DNA from 4 places in the Fusibacter fontis genome. Region 1 is predicted to be linked to each of the others. Evidence: riboswitches for the same ligand, from Rfam matches in the RefSeq annotation. Region 1 holds a riboswitch; each other region holds the start of a gene.
The links. Region 1 has a riboswitch for cobalamin ahead of ACZ41W_RS07660 (ribonucleoside triphosphate reductase). Riboswitches for the same ligand answer to the same signal wherever they lie in the genome.
Positions count from the first base shown of each region.

Region 2: it holds a riboswitch for cobalamin, as region 1 does, so the genes downstream of both, cobT (nicotinate-nucleotide--dimethylbenzimidazole phosphoribosyltransferase) here and ACZ41W_RS07660 (ribonucleoside triphosphate reductase) in region 1, are expected to answer to the same signal.
Region 3: it holds a riboswitch for cobalamin, as region 1 does, so the genes downstream of both, ACZ41W_RS06225 (cobyric acid synthase) here and ACZ41W_RS07660 (ribonucleoside triphosphate reductase) in region 1, are expected to answer to the same signal.
Region 4: it holds a riboswitch for cobalamin, as region 1 does, so the genes downstream of both, ACZ41W_RS03245 (sirohydrochlorin chelatase) here and ACZ41W_RS07660 (ribonucleoside triphosphate reductase) in region 1, are expected to answer to the same signal.

Region 1 is NZ_AP042445.1:1,698,189-1,703,198, forward strand. Features, by position in the region: gene ACZ41W_RS07650 (DUF4190 domain-containing protein) at 248-556, shown strand; gene ACZ41W_RS07655 (prolipoprotein diacylglyceryl transferase) at 567-1,349, shown strand; cobalamin riboswitch at 1,378-1,544, shown strand; gene ACZ41W_RS07660 (ribonucleoside triphosphate reductase) at 1,758-3,506, shown strand; gene ACZ41W_RS07665 (4Fe-4S cluster-binding domain-containing protein) at 3,503-3,961, shown strand; gene ACZ41W_RS07670 (V-type ATP synthase subunit D) at 3,980-4,585, opposite strand; gene ACZ41W_RS07675 (V-type ATP synthase subunit B) at 4,616-5,010, opposite strand, start outside.
Region 2 is NZ_AP042445.1:3,302,722-3,307,731, forward strand. Features, by position in the region: gene ACZ41W_RS14985 (RluA family pseudouridine synthase) at 52-717, opposite strand; gene ACZ41W_RS14990 (hypothetical protein) at 833-1,387, shown strand; gene ACZ41W_RS14995 (glycerophosphodiester phosphodiesterase) at 1,367-2,128, opposite strand; gene cobT (nicotinate-nucleotide--dimethylbenzimidazole phosphoribosyltransferase) at 2,226-3,269, opposite strand; cobalamin riboswitch at 3,346-3,517, opposite strand; gene ACZ41W_RS15005 (pyridoxal phosphate-dependent aminotransferase) at 3,635-4,822, shown strand; gene ACZ41W_RS15010 (sensor histidine kinase) at 4,889-5,010, opposite strand, start outside.
Region 3 is NZ_AP042445.1:1,381,728-1,386,737, reverse strand. Features, by position in the region: gene istA (IS21 family transposase) at 1-1,117, opposite strand, end outside; gene ACZ41W_RS06230 (peroxiredoxin) at 1,573-2,034, shown strand; cobalamin riboswitch at 2,126-2,301, shown strand; gene ACZ41W_RS06225 (cobyric acid synthase) at 2,595-4,097, shown strand; gene cbiB (adenosylcobinamide-phosphate synthase CbiB) at 4,102-5,010, shown strand, end outside.
Region 4 is NZ_AP042445.1:718,243-723,252, forward strand. Features, by position in the region: gene cbiT (precorrin-6Y C5,15-methyltransferase (decarboxylating) subunit CbiT) at 1-251, opposite strand, end outside; gene cbiE (precorrin-6y C5,15-methyltransferase (decarboxylating) subunit CbiE) at 277-894, opposite strand; gene cbiD (cobalt-precorrin-5B (C(1))-methyltransferase CbiD) at 891-2,060, opposite strand; gene ACZ41W_RS03240 (precorrin-8X methylmutase) at 2,112-2,744, opposite strand; gene ACZ41W_RS03245 (sirohydrochlorin chelatase) at 2,741-3,106, opposite strand; cobalamin riboswitch at 3,252-3,435, opposite strand; gene ACZ41W_RS03250 (glycerophosphodiester phosphodiesterase family protein) at 3,596-5,010, opposite strand, start outside.

The DNA.
Region 1 (5,010 bases):
TTTACTATGTCAATTATAATCAGCATTTTTTCTGTTGTCACTTTTTTTGTGAATTTATTACAAACAATTCACACACTATTTCACTGGCTACAGAACAACAAATACTTAAGACGCTTTAAAAGACAACATTTTACATCTTTTTCCATTTTGGTAGAACAATATAACTATTTTAGTAGAAACTCTCCACAATAAATGCTACAATGAAAGTGTCTATACAGACGCATAATATTTTAGGAGGGTTATTTATATGGAACAAAACAATTATCAACCTCAACCAAATCAACAACAACCTGCTGACGGTAAAGCGATTGCTTCGTTAGTTCTCGGTATTGTTTCTTTGGTTACAATCTTTTTTGGCTATGGTGCTTTATTAGGTCTTATTCTTTCTATCGTAGGATTGATCTTGGGAATCAATTCTAAGAAAACACGCCCATCTGGCATGGCAACTGCAGGTGTTGTTCTAAACATCATCGCACTTGTATTAACTGCTTTAACATTTATCGCATGCGTAGCTTGTGTAGGTGCAATTGCTAGTTTAGGCTTAGGAAGCTACTAAGTAGGTTCATATGTATCCAGTGCTACATGTCTTGGGAAAAGATATTGCCACCTATGGGCTATTGATTACCATTGGTGTCATTTTAGGTATTCTGGCATCACTTTACCTCAGTAAAAATAGAGGGATCCTAAAAGAAGATATATTTTTTACATACATCTATGGAGTGATTGGATTGGCAGTTGGTGGAAAACTTTTATATTTAATTGTAAATGCCCGTTTGCTTTGGGTGAAGAGAGCTTTCTTATTCTCGCATCCAGATGTCCTAATGGGCATTTTATCTGGTGGCTTTGTGTTCTACGGTGGGCTTATCGGTGGCATCGCCATGGCGTATATTTATTCGAAACAGTTTAAGGTGTCTTTTAGTCGACTGATGTCTGTGATTCTTCCTTCGATTCCGCTCATTCACGCAATTGGCAGACTTGGATGTTTCGCAGCAGGTTGTTGTTATGGGATTCCATATCACGGACCCTTTCATGTGATTTTTACACATTCGCCCATCGCTCCATCGGGGATTCCATTGTTTCCAGTTCAACTAGTTGAAAGTATTCTCAACTTGTTTATTTTTTTCATTTTATTTGTGTATGCAAAAAAAGAACGTTCATCTCGGTTTTTAGCAGGTGTTTACCTCATTCTCTATAGCGTGATGCGATTTAATTTAGAGTATCTTCGCGGGGATACAGAAAGAGGCTTTCAGTGGCTTTTTTCAACGTCTCAATGGATGAGTTTAGGACTATTGTTAGTGGGAATTTGGCTCATTATCAAAAAATCGCCTCTTGCAAACCACAATATATAGTGCTATCATTTGTTTGATAACACAATTTAAGAGCACTACCTTTGTTGGTCGCACATGTTAAAAGGGAATCAGGATAAGCCTGAACAGCACCCACTACTGTAAGTCGAACAATTGTATCAAACCACTGGCACTGCCGGGAAGGGATACATGCGGATGAAGACGAGTCAGGAGACCTGCCAACAAAACATACTCACCCGGGGATGGGGTCTTGAAGTATATCAAAAGATTTTTCAGAATGATGATTCGAAAGATTTTTCAGAATGATGATTCGAAAGATTTTTCAGAATGATGATTCGCTTGACACTCTCTTGATTACAGAAGCATTTCCACTGGATGGAAGTGCTTTTTTTGTGTGTTGAATTAAATCTATGATTGAATCTATCAACGAACTGGTCAAGGAGGCTTAATATGCTAGAAAGTCAAAGAATTGTGGAAGAATACTTAAATCAGCAAGATTGGCGCGTCAAGGAGAATTCAAACTCACCTTATTGTTATGGGGCACTCAATAAACATCTCTCAAGCGAAGTATCAAAGGATTACTGGCTTCGCCATGTGTATCCGGCGGAAATTTCAAAAGGATACATTGAGGGCGATTATCATATACACGATCTTGGCGGCATCACGCTTTATTGCTGTGGTTACTCACTTAGACGCATCATTCAAGAAGGCGTCAAAGGCATCCCCAATATTCCCGTGTCATCTCCTGCAAAGCATTTTGCTTCAATTCTAAATCAGCTATCGAACCTCATCACGATTTATCAAAATGAGATTATGGGCGCTGTTGCCTTTAGTTCTGTGGATACGTATCTTGCACCTTTTATAAAAGAAGATGATCTCACTTATGATGAAGTGAAACAAAATTTACAGAATTTCATTTTTTCTATTAATTCCAACTCGCGCGGAGGTGCAGAACCCGCATTTAGCAATATTACATTGGATTTAACGCCTCCTCTTGATTTAATTGATCAACGCGTATATATGGGTAAAGAACGTTTGTCTTATACGTACCGGGACTGTCAAAAAGAGATGGATTTATTCAATCGCGCCTTTTATGAACTGATGATTAAAGGAGATGCCAATTCACGTCCGTTTGCGTATCCCATTCCAACTTATAACATTCATAGTCGATTTGATTTTGACAATGCACTTAACGATCTCCTTTGGGAAATGGCAGGAAAATTTGGTTATCCCTATTTTGCAAATTTTCTCAATAGCGAGATGAAACCCGAAGATGCACGAAGCATGTGTTGCCGTTTGCGCCTTGACTTAAGGGAACTTGAACGCAAAAATGGCGGTCTCTTTGGCGCTGGCGAAAGCACGGGTTCCATAGGTGTCGTAACACTTAATTTACCGAGATATGGCTATCAAGCGAATAGCAAGCAAGCTTTATTTAAACTCATTGAAAAGAATATGATTCTCGCAAAAGACAGTCTTGAAATCAAGCGTTCATTTTTAGAAAAAAATGTCTTGAATGCCGGTCTAATTCCTGCGTTTACTACTTATGTTGGAGGATTTGACAATCATTTTAGCACCATTGGACTCGTGGGACTCAATGAAATGTGTGAGAATTTCTTAGGGGAAGATATTTTATCCGAAAGAGGTAAAGCACTCAGCATCGAAGTATTAGAATGGATGCGTGAAAAACTCAAAGACTTTCAAGAGGAAACGGGAAATCTTTATAATCTTGAAGCCACTCCGGCAGAATCGACGGCGTATCGTTTGGCAAAAAAGGATGTGCAGATTTTTCCAGATATCAAAACTCAAGGAACGTATGAAACGCCCTATTATACCAATAGTTGCCATATCCCCGTTGGTAAAATCGAGTCTATCCAACAGGTTTTTGATCATCAAAATGATATTCAAATTCTCTTTACAGGTGGGACAGTGATCCATGTATTTTTAGGGAAACCCATCACCGGACAACAAGCTAAAAAAATAGTTCAAACGGTCTGCACTCAATATAAAGTGCCTTATGTGAGTTTATCTCCTGTTAACTATTACTGCAAGCACCACGGCTATATCAACGAAGCAACCGACTCATGCCCCATCTGCGGTGAGGAAATTGATAAATATCAGCGCATTACCGGTTACCTGAGAAATGTCAAATTCTTCAATGACGGTAAGCGACAAGAATTTAACGAGAGGCATCAATTATGAAGATAAGGTATAAACTCATCGAACACGAAAGAACTGAGGATGCGCCGTTTATCGGCTGTCTTATCTGCGCGATTCATTGCCATATCGGTTGCAAGAATTGTTTTAACTCAGACATAAAAAAAATGCCCGATCTTGAAATAGAAGTATCTGAGCTTCTAGATCAAATTCAAGCAAATCCATTTAACGAGGGCATTATATTAGGCGGTTTAGAGTGGTCAGAACAGCCATTTGAACTTATTCATCTTGTTCGAGAAGCTGTAAACCGTCATTTGAAAGTCATGATTTATACAGGCCTCACATATGAATTATTTTCCCAAAAGATACCGATTGCAAAACTTATGAATCTCGGAATCTACCTAAAATATGGCGCTTTTGATGAAACTTTAAAAGTGACACATTATAAACAATACGACGTTGTACTCGCAAGTTCGAATCAAAGGATTTGTTGCCTTTAAATTTACTTGCCTTTCAACTTATTTGCCCTTCAATCTCTTGAGGCGAAAGAAATCTTCTCGCTCTTTTTCTTCAAGAGATTCTTCTATCCATTTGGTGATCTCAGTAAACTTAGGAATCTGAATTTTATCGAGCGCATTGGCACGTTTGCTGGTGCGCTTGATTTCCACAGCGAGGCGATATACGGAGTTTTCAACTTCTGCAAGTCTAAATATCAAGTTTTTAACCTCATTCATTTTTACGACGACGAGATCAATAGACGAGTTGGTGCGATAAAAGCCATAATAAGGCTGAAGCTCGACTTTTTCTCGCTTAATTGTTGGAATTTCAACATTCATGACGCTTCTATTTAAAATTTCAAGTGAACTATTCGGAGGGATGGTCTTTGCAATGTCAGACACGACCTCAGATCCTGTGGTTAAGTTGGCATGATGTAACGCTTCGTACACCTCTTTAAACACCGCGTCAATGTCTTGTTGAAGTGCTTTCACTTCATCAATCATCTGCATCATCTCACGTATCAACACACTTCTTTTCTTATCAAGCAATTGATATCCTTGCTTTGAAAATGCGAGCATCGACTTTGACTTGATTAAGTTGGCTTTGGTTGGTGTCATCTTCTCCATTACGTTTCCTCTTTTTATCATGCTTTTTTATCATGCTTTTTTATAGTACTTTTGAATGGTCTCATCATCTAGTCGATCCAATGCCTCTGGAGGTAAAATCGAGAGAATTTCCCACCCTAAATCCAAACTTTCAGTGATGGTCCGTCTCTTTTCAAAACTTTGATTGATGAACATTTCTTCAAACTTACGTCCAAATGCCATATATTTTTGATCGAGTTCCGACAAATCAGATTCACCGATGATTTGAGCGAGCGATCTCACTTCTAACACCTTTGAAAATGAGGAGAAAAGTTGATTCGCAAGATCGGGATGTTCATCGCGCGTGTAACCAGCACCGATGCCATCTTTCATGAGTCGAGACAATGAAGGCATGACATTTACAGGTGGATTGAGGTCACGATTTGCTAAGTCACGAGCGAGTACTA
Region 2 (5,010 bases), 1.6 Mb from region 1:
GAAAAAATCCTTTATTGAGTTGATAAATCTGATAAAGTATCTATAGATCTGTTAAAGTATCCATAAATCCTTTTCGGGTGGTGTGGATGTAAACGAGTAGTTTTTTCCAAATAGTTTAAATGACAGATATGAAGACCAAAGGGTCATCGATTGTCGCGTATTTACAATATAAGTAGCGCCATATTTATCATCGCCAAGAATCGGATGGCCTCTATGAGCAAATTGCGTTCTGATTTGATGTTGACGTCCAGTTTTAAGTTCAACCTCAACGTCAGTTATGATGCCATGTGGCGTGTCCTTTTCTCTTTGGACACTATAACTCAGTTCAGCGCGTTTTGCTTGTAAATCACTTTCTGTGGAAATAAAACTCTTGTTGAGTTTTTTATCAACAGTCAAATAATCAGTCCACGTATCGTGACGAGTCTCAAGTTTTCCTTCAACACGTGCGATGTATTTTTTTGTTAATTGATGTGAAGCAAAGAGTTGATTGAGTTTAATTGTGGCTTTTTCGTGTCGACTAAATACGACGAGTCCACCAGTATGACGGTCGAGGCGATGAACAATTCCCAGATAGTGGAGTGGTTTCCCAAGTTTAAACTCATAATAATCTTTGAGCGAGTCGTACAGACTCAGTGAGCGCGTTTGATCGGGCACTGTAGGAACATTCGGTTGTTTTTCAACAACAATAAAATGTTCATTTTCGAAAACAATATGCATATTCACCTCTTAAAATTTGAAATTTTGGGTATATAGATTAAATAAGTGTTGTTCGTGTCATCTAAAGTTTTAATGAAATCATTTGTCTCATGACAGTTTAGAATTGAGGTTCTCTATGGAACGTATTCAACCACAACTGAATCCACCTACTTATACGGGGCAATCGTCACCTGTTAAATCTGATGGTCCAAGTCAGACCACTATCGGTTCTAGTGGTGTTTCTTTAGGAAATTCAAATCCTCAAGAAGTAAAAATTGTTGCGCCTGAGGATCGACTAGCGACATTGACCGATATATATGGTGAAAAGCGCATGAAGCAAATGGGATTTATGGAGTGTGCAACTTGTAGTTCAAGACGATACGTAGACGGTTCTGACGACCCTGGTGTATCCTTTAAGACACCTGCCAATATATCGCCAGAGGCTTCTTTTTCTGCGGTTTCTTCTCATGAACAAGAGCACGTATCCAATGAAAGAGCCAGCGCTCAGGCTGAAAATAGAGAAGTTGTCTCTCAAAATGTAAAAATATTTTCAGATATCTGTCCTGAATGCGGAAGAACGTATGCGAGTGGTGGCGTGACGACAACTGTAACAGCGTCAAAAACACCTGCACCTTCACATTATCAATCGTCTCCAGAAAAAAAGGGCAACCTATTGGATGCCCGTGTCTGATGAAGACTGTTCAATATCACGTCGTATAGCGATCATGACATCAGGTGTATCTGTGATGATAGCATGACAGTGGTTTTTAATAAAAAGTTTTGCATAGTTTGGATCATTGACAGTGTAAGGATTTAATTTGATTTGGTGTGAAGTGTATTCATCTAGTTTTGATTGAGTTAGGGTCAAATGATTGGGGTGATAAAAGTTCGCTTTTAATTTTTGAATATATTCCCAAGGATCCACCATAGCGCATGTGGTTAATAAACCGATTTGAGCCTCTGAATCTATTTCTTTTATGCGCTTTAGCGCGTAATGGTCAAATGATGAAAAGATCAGTTGAGACGATGGTAGATAACGATAGCAAAGGTCTAAAGTGCGTTGTTCAATGTTTGGATAAAAATCACTCCCTGCTTTAAACTCTACGTTTAACAGCAGTTTTTTATTGAATTTTTCTTGAAGTGCCGTCAGGAGCATGAGGACTTCTTCGAGTGTCGGAATTTCTTCGGATTGATTTTTGTAATGAACACGGCAATCTTTAAGCTCTTTTGCAGTCTTCTCGTAAATGGCACCTTTTACGCCACACATTCTATCTAATGTAAAGTCATGAAATACCATGATTTGACCGTCTTTTGAATAATGGATATCGAGTTCAATACCGTCTGCGCCTTGGTTAATGGCATTTTCAAACGATAAGAGTGTATTTTCTGCATAGTAGGCTTTGGCACCTCGATGACCTAAAATATATGTCATATTTTCCCTCCTAGTATTTCTTTCTTTTCTAATTATAACGCGAAATGAATGATTCTAAAAGGAAAAAGGTACATTTCAATCAAAAGTGTTTATAAAATTATACAACTGCGATTCCAGCTTCTTCAAACGTAATCATGTCGTTGATCATGGCACAGGCAGCTTCGAGAATGTTAAAGGCCAAAACTGCACCACTTCCTTCGCCTAATCGAAGTTCGAGGTTGAAAAACGGCTTCATACCCAAGAGTTCTGTAGCAAGAGCGGCGCTTTTTTCAAGCGATGCGTGTGAAGGAAATAAGAACGATTTACAGCTTGGACAGATTTTTTCAGCCAATAGTGCCGAAACGGTGGAAATATACCCATCGATAATTACGGGTACCCGGTAGAGTGCTCCACCCAGCATGATTCCCGTGATTCCAGCAATATCCAGACCGCCAACTGCAGAGAGAATATCGATAGGGTCAGAGGTATCAAAGGATTTGCAAGTTAAAGAGCGTTTGATGACAGCTGCTTTGTGAGATAATTTTTCTACTGGAAAGTTTGCACCAACGCCAGTGAGTTCATCGGGATCTTTTCCAGATAAAATGGATAAAATCGCAGTGGAGGTACTTGTATTTCCAATGCCCATTTCACCAGTTGCGATGACATTGTGTCCTTCTTGAACCGCACGCCCTACCATGTTAATACCAACCTGAATGGCCTGAATCACTTGATCTCGAGACATGGCATGTGTCTTTGATATATTGTGTGTACCGGGCATGATTTTATGATTGATGAGTAATGGATGCGAGTCAGGTGTGTTGATACCGATATCCACAGGATAGACCGTTGTCTGTGTCAATTTTGCAAATGCACCGACCCCAGTGATACCTTTTGCGATATTGATGGCTTGAACCAAGGTCACGATTTGTGGGGCAGAGGCAATATTTTCTTCGCAAACGCCATTATCTGCACACATCACAATCAGTGCTTTTTTCTCGATTTTGGGTTCAATCGTCCCATAAATTCCTGCAAGTTTAATAGCGACTTCTTCAATTTGACCGAGTGAACCTTGCGGTTTAACCAGTTGATCAATACGACAACGCGCTTGTTGCATCGTCGTCTCGTCAAGGGGTTGAATTGTTTTTAATGATGGTTGAAACATAAGCCCTCCTAATTAAAATTAGCCTTTAAATAAAATAAAACCCATTACCCCTAGGGGTAATGGGTTTTGCCGTCATCCATTCGTTCGATCATAGGCAGGTCTCCTGGCTTAACATCTTCGTAATTTGCGCCTTCCCAGTTTCCCAGTGGCAAATGCAAATACTCCGTTTTACAGTGATGGGTTCGCTTAGGATTTTAACCTAATTCCCTATTCTCCAAATAAATGGCACCTATAACACCTTTATTTTACTGATTCTTATGAAAATTGTCAATTTGAAGTTGGATTTCTAAAAAAATTTTAATCTTTACAAAATAATTTGCATTTGTGATATAATAGGTCTGGAGAATATTTTAGGAGGCGCAAGTATGATATCAAAAGAAATCAGTGAAGGCTTAAAAAACGCTTCATGGATTAGACGGATGTTTGTTGAAGGTGGCAAACTAAAAGAGCAATTTGGTGAAGATAATGTCTATGATTATAGTTTAGGTAATCCTTATTTTGAACCACCAAAATCAGTAACTGATAAATTGAAAGAACTTGTTAATGGAGATTTTGAAGGATCCCACCGTTATATGGACAACGCAGGTTACAAAGATGTCCGTCAAAAGGTAGCAGAGTATATTAATAAAGATGCTCAAAAACCACTGACACATGAACATATTCTCATGACAGTTGGCGCTGCGGGTGGTATCAATGTCTTTTTAAGAACCGTTCTTGATCGTGGAGATGAAGTGGTTATTTTTGCCCCTTACTTTGCAGAGTATCTCTTTTATATCAATAACAATAATGGCATTCCTAAAATCATCAAAACAGATGAAAAAACATTTGAGCCTGATTTGACTACTTTTGAAGAACAAATCACGGATAAAACGCGTGTTGTCATCATCAATTCGCCAAATAATCCAACAGGGGTTATTTACTCAGAGCAGACACTTAAGGGAATGGGCGAAATTTTAGCACGTAAAGAGAAAGAGTTTGGAAGAGAGATTTATTTAATTTCTGATGAACCTTACAAAGTCTTGATATATGGTGATGCTAAAGTACCTAATATCCTTAATTTTTATCACCATGCAGTGATGATCAATTCGTTCTCAAAATCATTGGGACTTGCTGGTGAAAGAATTGGTTATATTGCAATTAATAGTACATTTGAAGATGTGGAACTTTTTATGGGCGGCTTGGCATTTGCGAATCGCACACTGGGTTTTGTCAATGCACCAGCTATTTGGCAAAAAGTAATCGCGGATTCACTTGATGAAACGATTGACATCTCTCTTTATGAAATCAGACGAAATGTGCTGTATTCAAAATTGAAAGCTTTAGGATTTGAAATGGTGGAACCAAAAGGTGCATTCTATTTGTTCCCAAAAGCACTCGAAGAAGACGATGTCGCATTTGTAATGGAAGCGAAAAAATTCAACTTATTACTTGTACCTGGAAGCGGATTTGGTTATCCAGGATACTTTAGAATGTCTTATTGCGTGGATATGGCTATGATTGAACGTTCGTTGCCAGCTCTTGAAAAACTCGTGGAACATTATAAAAACAAGTAATCAATAAACAAAGGGAGTTTCTCAACAGATGAGAAGCTCCCTTTTTAGCGTGTATGAGTGTTTAGATTAAAGTTGTTGCCTGAAATAAGTGTGTTTGTCCACAAGTGGAAAATAAAGAAGAATATGAGTGCCCTTTCCCAAGTCGCTTTCAATACGCATAAAGCCACCAAGTGCTTTAACAAGTGAAT
Region 3 (5,010 bases), 320 kb from region 1:
GGTTATGATTGTAAAAGATTTCGATGACTCTATCTGTTACCCGCACATCTACTTTACGTTTGATATACTCATACGGAACGGAATATAGCATTCCATCCAAAGATATGTGATAATTAAACTGAACGGTGGCTTGTTTCCAGTCTGCCAGTTCGTAAGAGGTAGTGGGTAGTGGGCTTAGGAAAGGCAACTCTTCGTAGTGGAAGAGACTCCACCTGCTGCCTTCTTTCTTTTGGAAATCCTTTGAGTTAAAAATCTCAAGTTTTTCTTTAATCGCAGCATTGAGTTCCACTAAAGTGAAGAACTGTTCATTTCTTAAAGCAGCTGTAATCCAAGTAGAAATGTTACCAACGGTACCCTCGACATTTGCTTTGTCTTTCGGTTTTCTAACCCTTGCTGGAATGATTGCAGTACCATAATGTTCAGCCATTTCATGATACGTGGCATTGAGTTTTGGCGTGTACCAATCTTTGGTGTGAACTACCGCTGTTTTGCAATTATCTGGAACTAGAATCTTAGTAACACCACCAAAGTAGTTGTACATATGAACATGGGCCGTTATCCAAGCACGTTGCTTTTCATTGATGAAGGCTTCAACATACGCGTATTGACTATAAGTCATGACACTAACAAAAAGATATGCATCTATGACTTCGCCGGTATCGGGATCAATTATTTTGGCTGGATCACCAGCCCAATCTACCTCGACTTGTTCTCCAGGTTTTCGACTAATATGCATAGTTGCACGACGCTTTTGTTCATCCTCTTGAAGGTAACGACAAAACTGAGAGTACATGAGTGGTGTTTCACCGCTAAGTCTGCATTCTTCCATGTACTCAGCCCAAAGCAACTTCTTGCTTACACCGTTTTTAAGCAGTTCGCCTCGGATGTACGCATAGTTGGGTTGGCGCTTGCCATGAGGCTCTTTCTGAGCAGGGAAAAGTAATGTTTGCCACTCATGGTTGGTTCTTGTGTTACTCTTTGTCCACTGGACACCTAATTCGGTCGCTTTTTTAACTATTTTTGCGACTGTGTTGCGCGAACAAGAACAGCTGAGCGCAATATTTCGCTCACTAAACCCAAGACTTTTAAGTCTCAGAATTTCATTATAATCGGTCATTAAATGACCTCCTTTACATGTATTTACATCTTTTGGATGTATGATTACAGTATAAAGGTTTTATTTCAAATGGCTCACACAACGGAATGGTGGCTCAATCTAAAACGGAATGATGGCTCAATTATATCGGACAGGTGGATCAATTTAGTGCGGATTATTCAATCATCATTTGTTTATAATCTTTTTTACATTATAATTGATAATAAAGACCTAATCAAACGATTTAATAAGTGTGACGTTTATTTAATAAAAAAATTTACTATGCGTATTCACAATTGCTTAGGTAGGCAATTATTCTAGCTTTATAGTTCGGTATTTGTATTAAGTGGTTTTTTATAGGGAATTTTATTAATTTTACTTAAGATGATTATAGAATACATTGATATTTGAATAGGAGCGAGGGATAAATCGGTTTTATTCTTAGGTGTGAAAATTTAGATTATTTAGGAGGTTATATGAACTACTTCAAAGAACAGTTTTCGCTAAAAGCGACGAATGGTAAAATTGTTGATTTGGAATTATTGAAATCTCAGAAGTTTATCCTTTATTTTTATCCCAAAGATCTTACATCAGCTTGTTCACTCGAAGCAATTGAGTTTGCGCAGTTATATGACGAGTTTAGAATGTTGGGATATCATATTTATGGTATTAGTAAGGATTCGCTGACTTCTCATGAAAAATTTAAGGATAAAAATACCTTACCATTTACACTGATCAGTGATCCTGATAAGTTGTTAATTCAGTGGTTTAGTGTATTAAAAGATAAAAAATTATATGGAAAAATTGTAAAAGGCATTGAGAGATCCACGTTTATTTATAAAGAAGATTTACTCTTGATTAATGAGTTTAGAAATGTTAAAGCACCTGGGCATGCAAAAAAAATTCTAGATTTTTTACAAGGGATTGAAATCAAATAGGAGTTCGCAGTAATGAATCTTTTGTCATATTTGAAATTCACCTAAATCCTTGACACGTGCTATCTCAAATAATATAATGAACATGTTAAGTTAACTGAATAGGAATAAAGGTGCTTAGTTAAAAGCTAAGAGGGAAAGAGGTTAAAATCCTCTGCAGCCCCCGCTACTGTAAGTAGGGATGAAATTCGCATTGCCACCAATTTTGGGAAGGCGCGATGAGTAAGTTGATCTACAAGCCAGGAAACCTGCCTTTGTTTTGAATGTTTTATCGGCTTCGGTGGGAGGCAGGGTGATTTATACAATGATTCATTGTATTCAACACACGTTTCCGACGTGTGTTTTTTATTTAGATGGATAAAATTTGACTGAGTTCAAAGGTCTAAAAGTTAATGGTTAAACTTTAGAATTATAAGTCATAATTTAAAGATGGACGTCAGATTTTAAAGTTTGAAGTCGGAAATTAAAATTTGGAGTCGGATTTTTGGTTTGAAATCGGAATTTTTGAATGGATATTTAGAATTTTGATAGTGAGTAAGATTCTTTCATATATGCGAGGGATTATGTCAAAAAAAATTATGTTTCAAGGAACGGGCTCTTCTGTTGGTAAAAGTATCACAGTAGCTGCTGTTTGTAGAATTTTAAATAATAGAGGCTTTTCGGTTGCGCCATTCAAATCTCAGAACATGTCGTTAAATTCTTTTATTACCGATGATGGTAAAGAGATGGGAAGAGCTCAAGTTGTTCAAGCTGAAGCCGCACGAATTAAGCCATTAGTTGAAATGAATCCGATTTTATTAAAACCTACAAATGAAATGGGTAGTCAGGTAATCCTTAATGGTGAAATCTTTCAAAATATGGAATCAAGCCAATATTTTTCGTCAAAAGAATACTTAATTCCACATATCCAGAAGGCGTTTAATACCTTGTCGTCTCAGTATGAAGTCATTGTGATTGAAGGCGCTGGTTCCCCTGCTGAAATCAATTTGAGAAGTCGTGATATTGTCAATATGGGATTGGCTGAAATCATTGATACAGACGTTATATTGATTGGAGATGTCGATAAAGGCGGGGTATTTGCATCACTTTATGGGACATTTATGTTGTTCTCAGAAGCTGAAAGAAAGAGAGTCAAAGGCTTTATTATTAATAAGTTTCGTGGACATGTCGATTTATTAATGCCCGGTGTTGAAATGCTTGAAAAATTAATTGATCGCCCGTGTTTAGGTGTGCTTCCCTTTATTTCAAATTTAAAAATTGATGATGAGGATAGTGTTTCAGAACGCTTAAATTATCAATCGGATAAGCAAATCAAAATTGGTGTAGTTAAATTGCCTTATATGTCAAATTTTACTGATTTTGTACCGTTTGATTTGGAAAGTGATGTAAGTTTAGAATATGTGATGACACCTGATCAATTGAAAAATTGTGATGCCGTGATTCTCCCTGGAACTAAAAATACAATGAACGATTTGAAATTTTTGATCACATCTGGATTCAGTCAAGCAATTTATAATGCGCATCGACATAATGTGCCTGTTATTGGCATATGTGGCGGCTATCAGATGTTAGGCAAATCAATTGAGGATATTTATCATGTAGAGTCTTCGGAACAAAAAATGAATGGATTAGGACTCTTAGATGTAAGCACAAAGATGGCACTCACCAAAACAACACGACAGGCGTCTGGAGTGACGATGAATCCGTTTTTAGACATAGAGATGAAACAAATGGAACTAAAAGGCTATGAAATTCATATGGGAGAAACAGAGTATTTGAATCATCAAGTTCAGCCATTTATGAAAACGGATTGTTCTGAATTCGATGGTGCGATTTCAAGTGATGGACTTGTTCTTGGAACATATTTTCATGGTATTTTTGAAAATGATGATTTTCGAACCTTATTATTAAATGCGTTAAGAAAGAAAAAAGGTATCGAAGAATGTAATAACGGACTCGACTACGAGGTGTTTAAAGACCAAGAATATAATCGATTGGCACAAACTGTCGAAGAGCATTTGAATTGTGAATTACTACTTAAAATATTAAACGAATCAAGAGAGTGAATCCGTGGATAATTTTGAAAACATGCTTATTTATAGTTTTATCAATATTGCAATTGCATTATTGTTAGACGCATTGCTAGGTGATCCTCCTAATTGGCCGCATCCAATTAGGTTCATAGGATGGATGATTGCTAAAATCGAAAAAATCGTTCGAAGATATGTGAAAAATCTTTATCTCGGAGGATTCATATTAATGATTGGAACCTTGACTTCTGTCGCTCTTCCAATATTTTTGATGAAAGCAATCATTCATCCGACTTTTTTTAGATTCATAGAAATATATTTGTTATATACCTGTGTCGCTGCACGCTGTTTATCAATTGAAGGCATTAAAGTAAGACAAAGTTTACAAGCAGGTAAAATTGAAGTTGCTAGGAAGCAGTTATCCTATTTGGTCGGTAGAGATACGGAGCAATTAGAAGAAAATGAAATCACTCGAGGTGTAATAGAAACAATTGCAGAAAATACCATTGATGGCGTTTTAGCACCTCTTTTTTACATGATTATCGGTGGTATTTTTGGATATGCTTCACTTTTTGCGATGTTTTATAAATCAATCAATACATTAGATTCAATGGTAGGATATGTTCAAGAGCCGTATAAGGAAATTGGATTCTTTTCAGCTAAAACCGATGATGTATTTAATTGGATTCCCGCACGTATCGGTTCTTATATTATTTTGATCTCAGGATTCCTATGTGGCAATGACTTCGTTCGAGGATTTAATGTGTATCATAGAGACAAATATCATCACAAAAGCCCTAATTCTGGACACCCTGAATCAGCCGTTGCTGGACTTTTAGGAATTCAGTTAGGTGGAACAAATAGTTATTTTGGATCCATTGTAGTAAAACCAACTATTGGCGATTCTATACATGTTATGAACGCAAAACATATCACCCAAACGATTCGA
Region 4 (5,010 bases), 980 kb from region 1:
TGTGGATCAAACGTATAATCAGGTGCTTGATTGTGAATGATATGAATATCTAATTTGTGAAGTTGCGCATTTTCATCAATTAATGTACATCCGGATTCTGTCTTTTCGAGAGCATATGCTTCAATATTTGGACATGTTTTTTTAGCCTGAATGATTACCGAGCCCGTCCCTGCTCCAATATCCAATATGTTTTGTCCGTCTTTAAGATCTAAATAACTGATAATGGTATTTCTAATTTCCATTTTAGTCATGGGATTTGATCCCCTTACAAAAGCTTCATCTCTCATTTTCAATCACCACAACACTCATTTTATAGTTTTTATCAGGTAAGTCGCTTGCTCGACAACTAGTGATACACTCATCTGCATAGGTTAGGTTTTCACCAATATGGAACATCGGATTAAGACCCATGGCGAGATATTTTTCTGCAATCTTGTTTGGGGACCATGCAGAGTCGGTCAGCATGCATATTTTTTCAAGGTGTTTCATCAAATCCCAATTAGGATCACGTCCGTGAACGCTTGTAAAAAACACATCGTGCATTGGCATTTTCAGCGCATTGAACAGAGCTTGAGCACTGGATATTCCCATAAGACTTTTTAGTGGCGTTTGAGAAAATGAGCGTTTAACCCACTCAGTGATCCCGTAAAAACTGGGGTCTCCAGAAGCTAAAATGCCCACTTCGCCATATACATCAAGCGATTGTCGGATGTACTCAAAAAGGACTTCGAGTTTACCATTATAAATCTGACGATCTGCTTGAGTTGGGATCTGCTGTACCGTTTGAAGTTGTCGTTCTGTTCCAATGAGACATTTACATGAAGTAATAAAATCGATGACTTCGCTCGTGAGCAAGCTGGCATTTCCTGGACCAATACCGATCACAACAATCATGATTCCTCCTGTGGTTTAAGTTTGGTATTGCACAAACAACGGCCTTTCATATCGTACATCAATATATCAACAGCACATTTCCCTAAAATGTAGTCAGTGCAATAGGTTTTTGCAGCGTTTGCTATGTCTTGAAATATTCCCTCATCGCCCCACTGGTGCACTCTGTCCGATATTTCATCTGTTGTATTTGCTAGAAAAATCTCTTTCATCTTCCAAGTAGGTGCGCCAGTCATTGCAAAATAAGTAATAATGATATGTGATTTTGCATCGGCAACTTTGCTATGTGTGTTAAAGATACCGCCAGCAAGTTTGACATATTTTCCAATATGACCGACTAAATAGATGGAATGAAACCCTAATTCCTGTGCTGCGGATAATCCAAATCCTACAAAATTTCCAACGTGTACAATCTGATGAATCGAAATATGTTGATGTTCAATAGCATATTTTTCTCCATGTTGGCCAGGAACCAGAACAACATCGAGAACACCTAGTGATTTTTTTTGTGACAATTCTGTGTAAATAGTGCTTTTAAACGCATCTTCACTCATTGGACGAACAATTCCTGTTGTGCCAATAATTGAGATGCCTCCTTCTATTCCTAAACGAGGATTAAATGTTTTTAACGCTATTTCTTCCCCTTTTGGCACACAGATAGTCACGCGAACTCTTTGCTTACCATCGAGCAATGGGCGTAAGTTATGTCGAATCATCTTCAGCGGAATTGGATTGATTGCCGCATGACCAATAGGTATTTGTAGCCCTGATTTTGTAACAATTCCGACACCTTTACCGCCACGAATATCAATATCGCCCATTGTGTGTGTCCATTCCACTATGGCCTCTATTTCAAGTTGATTGGTGACATCGTGATCATCACCGGCATCTTTAACAATCGTACATGTGACTGAACCATCATCATTGCGCGTAATCTTTGCAACCGGTACAGTAAGTTTGGATGCGTCTGGGAGCTCGATATCAATCGCATCAATTGTAGACACCTTTGTTTGGCTTAACATGATGAGAGCCGCTTTCGATGCCGCAGTCGCGCAGCTTCCAGTTGTGAAACCCTTTCGCAATTTAACCGCTTGGTCAGATAATTCATATAAATTTAGAGATTGATTATGCTTTTGATTGACTTCTTGTATTGTGTTTTGTTTTGCCACTTCAGATGCACCTCGATATCTTCGATGAAATTAATGGATTATAACATAAGTTTATCTACCAACTGCATCGTATAATATAGCGTTAACAATGGCTGCTGCAACATTGCTACCACCTTTTCTACCAAGTGCTACAATCGAAGGTAGCGTACTTTCGTACAGTGCCTGTTTTGATTCAGCAGCACCAACAAAACCAACCGGAACACCTATGACTCCGATGACATCAAATTTTGATAAATTTGAGTGTTCGAGTAGTTGAAAAATAGCAGTAGGCGCATTTCCAATGACAAATACTTTCTTTCCTGGTTCAGTTAAAGCCATTTCAATCGCAGCCATTGATCTTGTAATGCCTTTGCTAGAGGCAATCACTTGGGCTTCCTCCGATGAAACAAAGCATTTGACCTGCCAATTTGATTTGTTTAGGGCTTTTTTATTGATACCTGATAAAGCCATTTGTGTATCGGTGTAAAGTGTCACAGTTTCACCCGTGAGTGCTATGAGCTGCTCGACAAATGATGAATCTACTTTTAAATTCTCTAGGTAATCAAAATCAGCAGAAGTATGGATGACTCTTTTGTATATATGATGATGTGAATTAGGATATGTCCATGCATGATCTTTCATAATGTTTTCAATGATTTCAAAGCTAGTGGACTCTATTTTCATCGGATCTTTGATATAACTCATATCAAACCAACTCTTGTAGCAATGAGTTTCACAATTGTTTCATCAAACCCTATATTTGATAGAAATTGGATGCTCAAATCTGGATATTTAAGTTTTTCACTTTCAATGACTGACGGAATATCTTCAAGAATATGGTTCCCTTGAAATAAAAAGAAAGGAAAAATGGTTAGTTGGCGGACGCCATTTTGATATAACGTTTCAATAGCTGTCTCCATGGAAGGTTCCATTAATTGAAGGTAGGCTTTTTCAAGTAAAACTTCTCCGGAATATTTTTTTAAAGCATCCATGTATTGTTCCATGGTTTCATTTGTTTTTTCAACTTTACTTCCGTGTGCGAGTATTAAAATTGCGGATGGATTCATCGTTCACCTCATTAATGAATTATTTTGTTGTTTAAAAATAATGGCATAAAAAAAACACAACCTGATGGTTGTGTTTAGTTATATACTTATCATATTTTACATACTTGAAAAATATATCTTACATTAAACCTCCCACCGAAGTTTGTTTGTTGCAAAAATTATGGCAGGTCTCCTGGCTTAGATATCATCCTACTCTCTCGCCTTCCCAATAATCAGTGGCATGTGAGATTTCGTTCTTCTTTACAGTAGCGGGGGCTGCTGAGGTTTTTCACCTCATTCCCTATTAACCTTTCGTATGATCGAAAGGACCGATAATCTGATATTCAATTAAAAGTATCATATCATAATGAATTTATTTTGAAAAGTCTCTTTTCTGAAAGTTTTTTCAAAGTTTTTTCAAAGTTGATCAATTTTTATTAACCAAGGCGGAGTTTTACTCGAAAGCCAAGGATAATTTTTTGATTTTAGCCAAATGCAGAGTCGCAATCTCTACTTCACTAAACTCCTGACGTTTTCAGCACGCTCAGGGAAATCTGTGATGATGCCGTCTATGTTATATCGCATCACTTCGTTGAGACCAACGACTGTATTCACAGTCCATACCCATACTTTTCGGTCAAGCGAATGTGCTCGCTTGACAAAATCCGTCGTGAGCATGTTTGCACGAATGGTGTAAAAATCCACATCGAGAGCAGCTAAATTCCCCGAAAAATAATAGAGAATTTGTCCGATTTTGATGTTGGGATTGATGGAGCGAATCATCACAAGTATTTTTGTATTAAACGACTGAACGTAGACTTCGTTTTCCATATCGAGAGCATCAATGAGAAATATCAGTTTGGGTATGAGAATATTGAGTCGATCTTCTGCTTTTATGTCGATGATTACTTTAATTTGTCCTTTGCATGCTTTTAAAACATCTTCGAGTTTTGGAATATTTTCACCGGTAAACTTTTTCGAAAAATGTGATCCAACATCATAGGATGAAATAACACTATAAGGAAAATCTGATATCGCGATATTGGCACCTGCAGTTCGACTTAATGTTTTATCGTGGTGCAACACGAGTGTTCCATCCTCTGTGAGCATAATATCGATTTCAACGTAGTCTATTTGCTTGGCAATAGCCGATTGAACACTCGATAAAGTATTTTCTGGTGCGTCACTTGAATTCCCTCTGTGAGCGGCAATTTTTACATCGGATTTTTTAAAGGATTCAATCCATAAATAATTGATTCCAAAAGTCACAATAATCGTGATTGTCAAAATAAGGCCTGTAATTTTATGAAGTGCATGAACCCATTTTGGCCATTTGACTTTTCTCGAACGAAATTGGAATACGGGAATTTCTTCGCGGTCTTTTTCCATAACGGCTCTAAATAAAAACATCAAATACGTAATGATAAAAGGAAAACTGAGGAGTAGTATACTATAGGCGATAATACTGAGCAAATAGATGACTAATTTTTTGAGTGCGACAAAACGAATGAGTACATTCATCCATTCTGCAATCGTCTGCATCCATATGCCTAAAAAAAGCCAAACAAGTAAGACGATCAATAGCACTGGAACCCAATGAATGAGTGTTTTTAACTGATGTCTTCGAATCATTTTAAAGCTTCTTTTGAAAGCTTCTCGCGTTGAAAGTTGATGAATGAGCATGTAGTACATTAAGTAAAGAGAATGGATGTGGATATAGAGCCATAGAATCAGGAGTATGATCCAATATGAATCGAGCTTACCTATTTTTTGAAACCATTCGATAAATGTAATGGGAATATTCATCAAGGTCAATTGAGTGGTACTAAATACGAAAGGTACAAAGACAATACCCATCGTAACAATTTGAATAAATCCTGGAAAAATGAGGCGTTTTAAATTTTTAAGCGTAATCCAAAAACTAC